DNA from 2 places in the Bradyrhizobium sp. USDA 4454 genome. Region 2 is predicted to be linked to the other one. Evidence: riboswitches for the same ligand, from Rfam matches in the RefSeq annotation. Region 2 holds a riboswitch; the other holds the start of a gene.

Region 1 (4,549 bases), 3.7 Mb from region 2:
CCGCGGGTTTCACCGGCAGGACCCTCGATCCCCTCGGGGTCGGCGACGATCTGTCCGAGCATCTGGTATCCGCCGCACAGACCCAGCACATGGCCGCCGCGGCGATGATGCGCGAGCAGGTCGATATCCCAGCCTTGTGCACGCAGGAAGGCGAGGTCGCCGCGGGTCGATTTCGAGCCGGGCAGGATGACGAGCCGCGCATCACCCGGGATGGCTTCGCCAGGCCGCACCATCACGAGATCGACGCCGGGCTCGAGCTTGAGCGGATCGAGATCGTCGAAATTGGCAATCCGCGACAGCGCCAGAAACGCGATCTTGCACTGGCCGGGCTTGCGCGCCTCGCCGAGCCCGAGCGCATCTTCGGCCGGCAGCTCGCCGGCGCGAGCGAACCACGGCAGCACGCCAAAGCCACGCCACGCGGTGCGGGCTCCGATCAGGCGGTAGCCGTCGTCGAACAGCGAGGGATCGCCGCGGAATTTGTTGATGACGAAACCTCGGATCATCGCGGCGTCGTCGGGATCGATCACCGTCTTGATGCCGACCAGCTGCGCGATCACGCCGCCGCGGTCGATGTCACCGACCAGCACCACGGGGACATCAGCCTGGCGCGCAAAGCCCATATTGGCGATATCGGACTTGCGCAAATTGACCTCGGCCGGGCTGCCGGCGCCCTCGACCAGCACCAGGTCGGCGCGATCCTTCAGACGCCCAAAACTCTCCAGCACCGCGCCCATCAGCGACGGCTTCATGGCGGCATATTCCCGCGCGCGGGCGGTCGCGATGCGCTTGCCGTGCACGATGATCTGGGCGCCGACATCGGTTTCCGGCTTCAGCAGCACCGGGTTCATATCGGTGTGCGGCTCGACGCCAGCGGCGAGCGCCTGCAAGGCCTGCGCGCGTCCGATCTCGCCGCCGTCGACGGTGACGGCCGCGTTGTTGGACATGTTCTGCGGCTTGAACGGCAGCACGCACAGGCCGCGTCGCGTGGCAGCGCGCGCGAGGCCGGCGACGATGAGCGACTTGCCCACATCCGAGCCGGCTCCCTGGATCATCAATGCGCGCGCCATGGTGCTGCCTGTCAGAATTCGACGCCCGGCTGCGCCTTGATGCCGGAGCGGAACGGATGCTTCACCAGCGTCATCTCGGTAACGAGATCGGCAATCTCGATCAATTCGTCCTTGGCGTTGCGTCCGGTGAGCACGACATGCGTCATCGGCGGCTTCGACGTCGTGAGATACTCGACGACATCATCGATCGCGAGATAGTCGTAACGCAGCGCGATGTTGATCTCGTCGAGCACCACCATCCGCAGGTTCGGATCTGCGATCAGCTGCTTGGCCTTTTCCCAGCCCGCTTGGGCGGCCGCGATGTCGCGGGCGCGATCCTGCGTCTCCCAGGTAAAACCTTCGCCCATAGCGTGGAATTGACAGAGATCGCCGAAATGCCCGGTCAGCAGGCGGCGCTCGCCGGTATCCCACGCGCCCTTGATGAACTGCACCACGGCGCAGGGAAAGCCGTGCGCCACGCAGCGCAGGATCATGCCGAAGGCGGAGGACGATTTTCCCTTGCCGGCGCCGGTATGAACGATGATCAGGCCCTTCTCGCCGCTCTTGGTCGCCATGATCTTGTCGCGGGCGACCTTCTTTTTCGCCATCTTGGATGCGTGGCGCGCGTCCAGCGACGTCTCGCTGCTGACGATCTCGTCTTCGGCCCCGTTTCCTTCAGACGTCATGGCGTTCCTTCGGCTTGACAAGTTCGAGCCGCGGACGAATGGTGGGCCCGCGTTGGTTCCTGTCCTATGACAGGCGAAGAGGGAATGCGATAGGGCTCAAGTCGGGCCTGAAAAGCAGCCGCCCCCGCGACCGTGACCGGAGAGATGCCCAAAGCCACTGATTCCCCAAAGGGATCGGGAAGGCGGGGATCGAAGGGAGAAATCCTGCTCCGCAAGCCGGGAGACCTGCCAGCGCAGCAGTTGTGAGACCGGCGGACGGGGTGTTCCGCGACGGGGAACGGGCCTGTTCACATCAGGCTCGTGTGCCTCATCGCTTCCCGTGTCAATCCAGGAAGGGCGATGAGCGTTACACTTCATGTCTGTATCACCTGCCGCGCCGGCCAGACGCTGGGCGAAGGTGAGACCGCGCCCGGCGCGCGCCTGCACGCCGCGCTGGTCGAGGCCGGCGTGCCCGATGACGTCAATCTGGTTCCCGTCGAATGTCTGTCAGCGTGCAGCCAGGGCTGCTCGGTCGCGCTCAGCGCGCCGGGGCGGTGGTCCTATGTCTATGGCCGCTTGTCCGAAGCCAATGCCAGGGATGTGATCGCCGGCGCCGCTGCCTATGCCGCGGCGCCCGACGGCATCGTGCCGTGGCGCAGCCGTCCCGAAATCTTTCGCAAGCAATCGCTTGCCCGCATTCCACCTCTTCCCGTCGTGCCGGAGGCCGCCGAATGACTACTCTCGCCAAGGTTCCGGTCACGGTCGTGACCGGCTTTCTCGGATCCGGCAAGACGACGCTGATCCAGCACCTGATCCGCAATGCCAACGGCAAGAAGCTCGCGGTGCTGGTCAACGAATTCGGCAGCGAAGGTGTCGACGGCGACATCCTGAAGGCGTGCGCCGACGCCAATTGCCCGACCGAGAACATCGTCGAGCTCGCCAATGGCTGCATCTGCTGCACGGTCGCCGATGATTTCATCCCGGCGATGGAGCAGTTGCTGGCGCGTCCCGTGCGGCCCGATCACATCGTGATCGAGACATCGGGCCTTGCGTTGCCGAAGCCGTTGCTCAAGGCGTTCGACTGGCCGGAGATCCGCTCGCGGATCACGGTCGACGGCGTGATCGCGCTGGCCGATGCCGAGGCCGTTGCCGCCGGCCGCTTTGCGCCTGATGTGGCCGCGGTCGACGCGCAGCGCGCCGCCGACGACAATCTCGACCATGAGACGCCGCTGTCGGAGGTGTTCGAGGACCAGATCGCCTGTGCCGATATCGTGCTGCTGACCAAGGCCGATCTCGCCGGAGCGGAGGGGATCAAGGCGGCAAAAGAAGTGATCGCGGCCGAGATGACGCGCGAGGTGCCGATGCTGCCCATTGTCGACGGCGCCATCGATGCCCGCGTGATCCTCGGGCTCGAGGCTGCGGCGGAAGAGGACCTAGCATCACGGCCCTCGCATCACGACGGTGAGGACGAACACGAGCACGACGATTTCAATTCGGTGGTGATCGATCTTCCGGAGGTTACGGATATCGATGCGCTGCTGGCCTCGATCAAGGGGCTGGCGCGCGAGCAGAACGTGCTGCGCGCCAAGGGCTACATCGCGGTCGAGGGCAAGCCGATGCGGTTGCTGGTGCAATCGGTCGGCGAGCGGGTGCGGCATCAGTTCGACATGCCCTGGGGCGTGCGGCCGCGGCAGTCGAAGCTGGTTGTGATCGGCGAACACGGCGATATCGATGAAGCCGCAATCAGGGCACGGCTTGGTGTCTGATGCACGTCGTCTTTCGCGAGAGCCGCGGCCTTGAAGAGACCGCGACACCAAGGGACCTCGGCCAGGATCCGGCCGATCTCGTGGTGTTGTCGTTCTCCGACAGCGATCTCGCGGCGTTTGCGGCCGGCTGGCGGCGCGGCCGCGCCGCGCTGCCGTCGCTGCGGCTCGCCAATCTCGCGGAGCTGCGCCATCCGCTGTCCGTCGACACCTATCTCGAGCGGACGCTCTCGCACGCGCGCGGCATCCTGATCCGGCTGATCGGCGGCGAGCCGTATTGGTCATACGGTCTGGCCGCGGTGCACCGTCTCGCGAGGGAACGCGGCATCGCCCTGGTGGTGCTGCCGGCGGACGGACGCGACGATCTGCGGCTTGATGAATTTTCGACGCTGCCGGTCTCGACGCTGCGTCGCCTGAAAGTGCTGTGCGACAAGGGCGGCCCCGTTGCCGCGCAGGCCGTGATCGCGCAACTGGCGCTGGCGTCCGGGCTCTATGCCGGACCTATTGTCGGTGAAATCGATCTTCCCGAGATCGGCGTCTACGATTCCGGGCGCGGTGCGGTCGCGGCGCTGCCTGCATCGGATGGCCGGCCGCTTGTGCTGGTGACTTTCTATCGTTCGTATCTGGCGGCCGGCGACACCGCGCCGGTCGATGCGCTGATCGATGCGTTGCGGGCGAAGGGATTCGATGCCCACGGCGTCTTCGTCACTTCGCTGAAGGCGGCTGGCGTCGCCGATTCGCTGCGCGCTCAGTTCGCGCAGCGCCCGCCGGCCGCCATCGTCAATGCGACTGCGTTCTCCGCGGCGGGCGACGACGGCTCAACGCCGTTCGATGCGGCCTCGTGCCCGGTGTTTCAGGTCGCCCTGTCCACGGCGCGGCGCGAGGATTGGGCGGAGTCGCTGCGCGGTCTGTCGCCCGGCGACCTCGCGATGCATGCGGTGCTGCCGGAGGTCGACGGCCGCTTGTTTGCCGGCGTCGTGAGCTTCAAGTCGCCGGGCGAGCGTGATCCCGAGTTGCAATTCGCGCATCTGGCACACCGGCCGGATGCCGAGCGCGTCGCAGCCATCGTTGCACG
Region 2 (4,549 bases):
TGCGAAAGATCGCTTTCTCGTGCTCCGAGAGGATGTCGAGATGAGCGACCGATCCCTCGTGCGCTATGATCGACTGCCATATCGCCGGGGTGTTGGCGCCCTTGGCCGTGAGTACCCTGGCGAGATGCGGATTGCGCACCGAGATGGCGCCAGACAATGTCTTATGGGTGTAAATGTTGGCCGGGACTGGCTCGATGCAAGCGCTCGTGCCGCCGCAGATAATGCTGATCGAGGCGGTCGGCGCAATTGCGATCTTATGGCTGAATCGCGCCATCACGCCGCGTTCCAGCGCATCCGGGCAAGGGCCGCGCTCGCGAGCGAGCGTCACCGACGCCGCGTCGGCATCACGCCGGATTTTCCGGAACATGTTCAGATTGAACGACTTGGCCAGGACGCTCTCCATCGGAATGCCCTTGGCCTGAAGGAACGAGTGGAAGCCCATGACACCTAGGCCGACGGAGCGCTCGCGTAGGGCAGCATAGCGGGCACGTCTCATGCCCTCCGGCGCCACCGTGATGAAGTGGGTGAGCACGTTGTCAAGGAAACGCATGATGTCTTCGATGAAGCCCGGCTCCTCGCTCCACCGGTCCCATGTCTCGAGATTGAGCGATGAGAGACAGCACACCGCGGTGCGCTCCTCGTCGCGATGATCGATGCCGGTCGGCAGGGTAATTTCGCTGCACAAATTGGAGGTTGAGACCTTGAGGCCGAGGTCGCGCTGGTGCTTGGGAAGGGCGCGGTTCACGGTGTCGATGAACAAGAGATAAGGCTCGCCGGTCTGCAGCCGGTTCTCAAGGATACGTTGCCACAGCTGGCGAGCGTCGATCTCGCGAACCATTTCGCTGGTCTTTGGACTGCGAAGCGCGAACGCTGTCCCGGCTCGCACGGCATGCATAAATTCGTCAGTAACGTTGATGCCGTGATGCAGGTTGAGGCTCTTACGATTGAAGTCGCCGGACGCCTTCCGGATCTCAAGGAACTCCTCTATCTCGGGATGTTGGACATCGAGATAGACTGCCGCCGAGCCCCGCCGCAACGAGCCTTGACTGATCGCCAGCGTCAGGCCGTCCATGACGTGGATAAACGGGATGATGCCCGAGGTGACACCGCCCTTCACCTTCTCGCCGATCGAGCGAACATTCCCCCAGTAGGTACCGATGCCGCCGCCGTTGGAGGCAAGCCAGACGTTCTCGTTCCAGACGCCGACAATACCTTCGAGCGAATCCGAGACCGAATTGAGGAAGCATGAAATGGGTAGACCACGCGAGCTGCCGCCATTCGAGAGCACCGGCGTCGCCGGCATGAACCACAGTCGGGACATTGCATCATATAGACGCTGAGCATGTGCAACATCGTCCGCAAACGCGCACGATACCCGCGCAAACATGTCCTGGACGCCTTCGCCCGCGAGCAGATAACGGTCGGTCAATGTCAGCTTGCCGAACGATGTCAGGAGGCTGTCGCGCGATCGATCAAGGGCAAGGTCAGACGGCTTTGGAGCTGGCGCGAGGGGACGCGGCAGCGGGGCCAGCGATGGAGGCTGCGCAACAGACCGCTGAAGCGGGGCAAGCTCTGCCTGTGCGTGCGCTGCCCGCACACTGGATGGTGTAACGAGGTGACCCTGTTGATCGAAATCAAAAGACGGCGACATCGGCAACCCCGCGATGTTTGGAGCCGGGGCCGCGGACGACTTGCAGGGAGACAAACGTCCCTCAGTGCAAGCGCTCCACCGGGGCACCCCGCCCGAGGACGTTTGTTCTGTCGCGGCAGGTCTCCTGGCTTGCGGGTCGCTGCGGCTGTCGACCTTCCCGGCGCGTTTCTGCGCCAGTGGCCCATGATGACAACCGCTCACCGCCTACAGTTGCGGGGGCAGCCCCGGAGTAGCCGTTCGGCGCACCGGGTTCCCTCTTAGCTTCCTGTCCTACAAGATAAAGGATGGAAGAACCATGACAGATCTACATCTAGGCGTCACATGCCGAGATTCGTCAAGTCTCGTTTGGGGTACATCAAGCTTCAGAAGAGGACACCGCGAAGTCAATGAATGGAGCGGCCGGCGCCGAGCACCGGTATGTTCCGATATCCATACACGTCCACCTGTGGCTGTTCAGGCAAATCAATCCAGAAATCCGGCCGACCATTCATCAGTCTATGCTGATCTGGAACGTAGATCCTACCAAAGGCTCTGAGACCGTTTTTTCCGTTCCGATGAGTATGAGCGGATCTTCAGCTCAAGATCTTCGAAGCTATCAGCGTCAACGATCCAGATGAAATCGTGTCTAAGGCGCTGGAAAGCTATCATGGACGTAGCCGACGCAGTCAGCTCCTCGACGTACGACGCTCCCCGCGCGATCTCGCTGCTCGAACGGCTGAGGGCCCTGAAGAACACGAAAGCTCATCGAGCTCGCAGCGGCTAAGCCGCTGTAAGCGCGACGAAACCGGCTCCCTTCGTGAATTTACCGTCGGCGCAAGCCTTGTCTCACAATGAAGGAGCAGGTCCGTCCCACCGAGATCGCCTGGTCAATATCTTTCTAGCCAGTACAGCTGCTGTTCGGCGCGCATAGCAGATCGATTTGGTCGCGGCGCATCTAGGTCGCCGCCCTTCTGATCAATTCGGCACGTGCCCGGTGCATGTTTGTAGCGGACCAATTGTCTGGCCCATTCTCGCGATCTGCCGATAAAGGCTTCGCCTACTGTTCGGTGCCCAAAGAAGTCAGGTTGGTCCTACTCGGCCGCGTCCATCAGGATTTCCGGATCGTTCGCGCCTCTCATCGCGACCCAGAGCACTCTTCGCAACGCGCGAAAGCCTCCAGGGCCGTGCTGGATCACGCCCGACGCGCTTGAATCGTACCCGACGTCATGTTGCAGGATTCGGCGCAAGCCACGACTGTTTGGCAAACAAGCTTGGCATTTCGGACCCGATCGGAACAACGTATGTCGCCTCTGGGCGGTCTCATGTCGGCGATTGACTGCGCGGTCCGGCGACACGGAGATGATGTGGTCCTCAGGATCGAGCACCTCCCGGAGCCCGATTTGCGGCTCTCCTCGACAACATTAAGAGCTGTCGAGCTGACGTGTTTCTGGAGGAAAGGAGGATGCTAGGCGCAGACATGGTGGTAGGCGGCAATCGACACCCAGAGAGAGGAGCGCCGTACGGGTCCTCCTGTAGCCTGTTGTCGAAACCAGCGTGGCAAGGCACGGGCTTCATTCAAGGCATCTGGCCCAACGTCCAAACTCCGGTTGCGATCGTTTCAGGCAAGACGCGACGCTGCGTTAGCTGCGCTCGATCTGCGGCAATTGCCTGCTCCGGCACCTGAAAGGACCAGATACATGACGGCATACCCTAGGGTCTTACAAGAGTTGCGTGTGGTTGAGCCCGGCCATCGGGTATTGGAGATAACCACGACCACCGGCTGCATCGTCAGATGTTCTTATTGCTCCCAGGACAAGTTTGCAGATCGCCAAAGGCCCGTATCCCAAGCCAAGCATCTGGGTGTTCAGGATTTCAAGCAATGTCTCTCACGCGTACCGACAGCTACTGGCATTAGTTTTTCCGGATATTCGGAACCCTGGTTGCATCCGCATTGCAGCACGATGGTTGAGCATGCTTACGCACGCGGCCACGACGTCCGGATCTTCACGACCCTTGTTGGAATGAACAGGACTGACGTTCGACGTCTGCAAATGCTCCGATTCAAGACTTTCGTCGTGCACGTTCCCGACGATGGCACTTATATGAACAGCCGCCTCGTCGGAAAAAACTACATCAATGTCATGCGCCGACTGATTGAGGCAAACATTCCCTCGATTCAATTTGTGATCCTGGGTAAAATCCATCCTGATCTAGCCGATGTAATCCCCGCCAAAAAGCTGCAACGCTTGCGGCCGCTGAGTAGCAGGCGAGGACATATAGATCCGAAAATGATCACCCCGCGGCAGCCGATCGCCGGCACTTTGACATGCAATGGGAAACAGCAACATCGGAATGTCCTTCTTCCAAACGGCGATGTTACCTTGTGCTGCATGGATTTTGAGCGGCGTCATGTCATTGGGAATCTTTTGCGCGACGAGTACGAAGATCTGTTCGAAGGCCGGATCTTTAGCGAAATCGCCGACCGCATGAACGGTACGGATGGCTTTCTACTTTGCAGGACGTGTGAATTTGCCAAACCGGAGCCGGAATGCTGTAGGGCCCCTGCCCGCGCGCTGTGAGGAATGGCGATACCAATGGAAGCTCGCCGCACCAGCTGGACTCGTGCCAGAAGGCGGATCAGAGCGCGCTTCGGCGAAATGCACGAGCCGGGGCCCGCCCGTAAGAGAGCCCCGAGGATCGCCTATGTTCAACTGGTGCGACTGGAGGTGGTAGATGCTTTTCCGGCAGGATGACGAACGATTCGGCCTCGCGGTTGATCTCGTGCCTCTCGATTGATCCAAAAGCCCTTGCCGTGTTCAGCAATTCAACACCGCTCTCCAATGGAAGTTTCGAGAGTACAAGAGAGCGTAACGGGCCTGCCCCACATGCCCGCCTTGACTCGACCAACGTTGCGCTTGC

The links. Region 2 has a riboswitch for cobalamin ahead of ACVIW0_RS06860 (ribonucleoside-diphosphate reductase subunit alpha). Riboswitches for the same ligand answer to the same signal wherever they lie in the genome.
Region 1: it holds a riboswitch for cobalamin, as region 2 does, so the genes downstream of both, ACVIW0_RS24005 (DUF1636 family protein) here and ACVIW0_RS06860 (ribonucleoside-diphosphate reductase subunit alpha) in region 2, are expected to answer to the same signal.

Annotation. Positions count from the first base shown of each region.
Region 1 is NZ_JBTRCN010000001.1:5,130,987-5,135,535, reverse strand. Features, by position in the region: gene ACVIW0_RS24015 (cobyric acid synthase) at 1-1,067, opposite strand, end outside; gene cobO (cob(I)yrinic acid a,c-diamide adenosyltransferase) at 1,079-1,732, opposite strand; cobalamin riboswitch at 1,769-1,979, shown strand; gene ACVIW0_RS24005 (DUF1636 family protein) at 2,072-2,446, shown strand; gene cobW (cobalamin biosynthesis protein CobW) at 2,443-3,477, shown strand; gene cobN (cobaltochelatase subunit CobN) at 3,477-4,549, shown strand, end outside.
Region 2 is NZ_JBTRCN010000001.1:1,472,512-1,477,060, reverse strand. Features, by position in the region: gene ACVIW0_RS06860 (ribonucleoside-diphosphate reductase subunit alpha) at 1-1,651, opposite strand, end outside; cobalamin riboswitch at 1,749-1,964, opposite strand; gene ACVIW0_RS06855 (radical SAM/SPASM domain-containing protein) at 3,328-4,209, shown strand.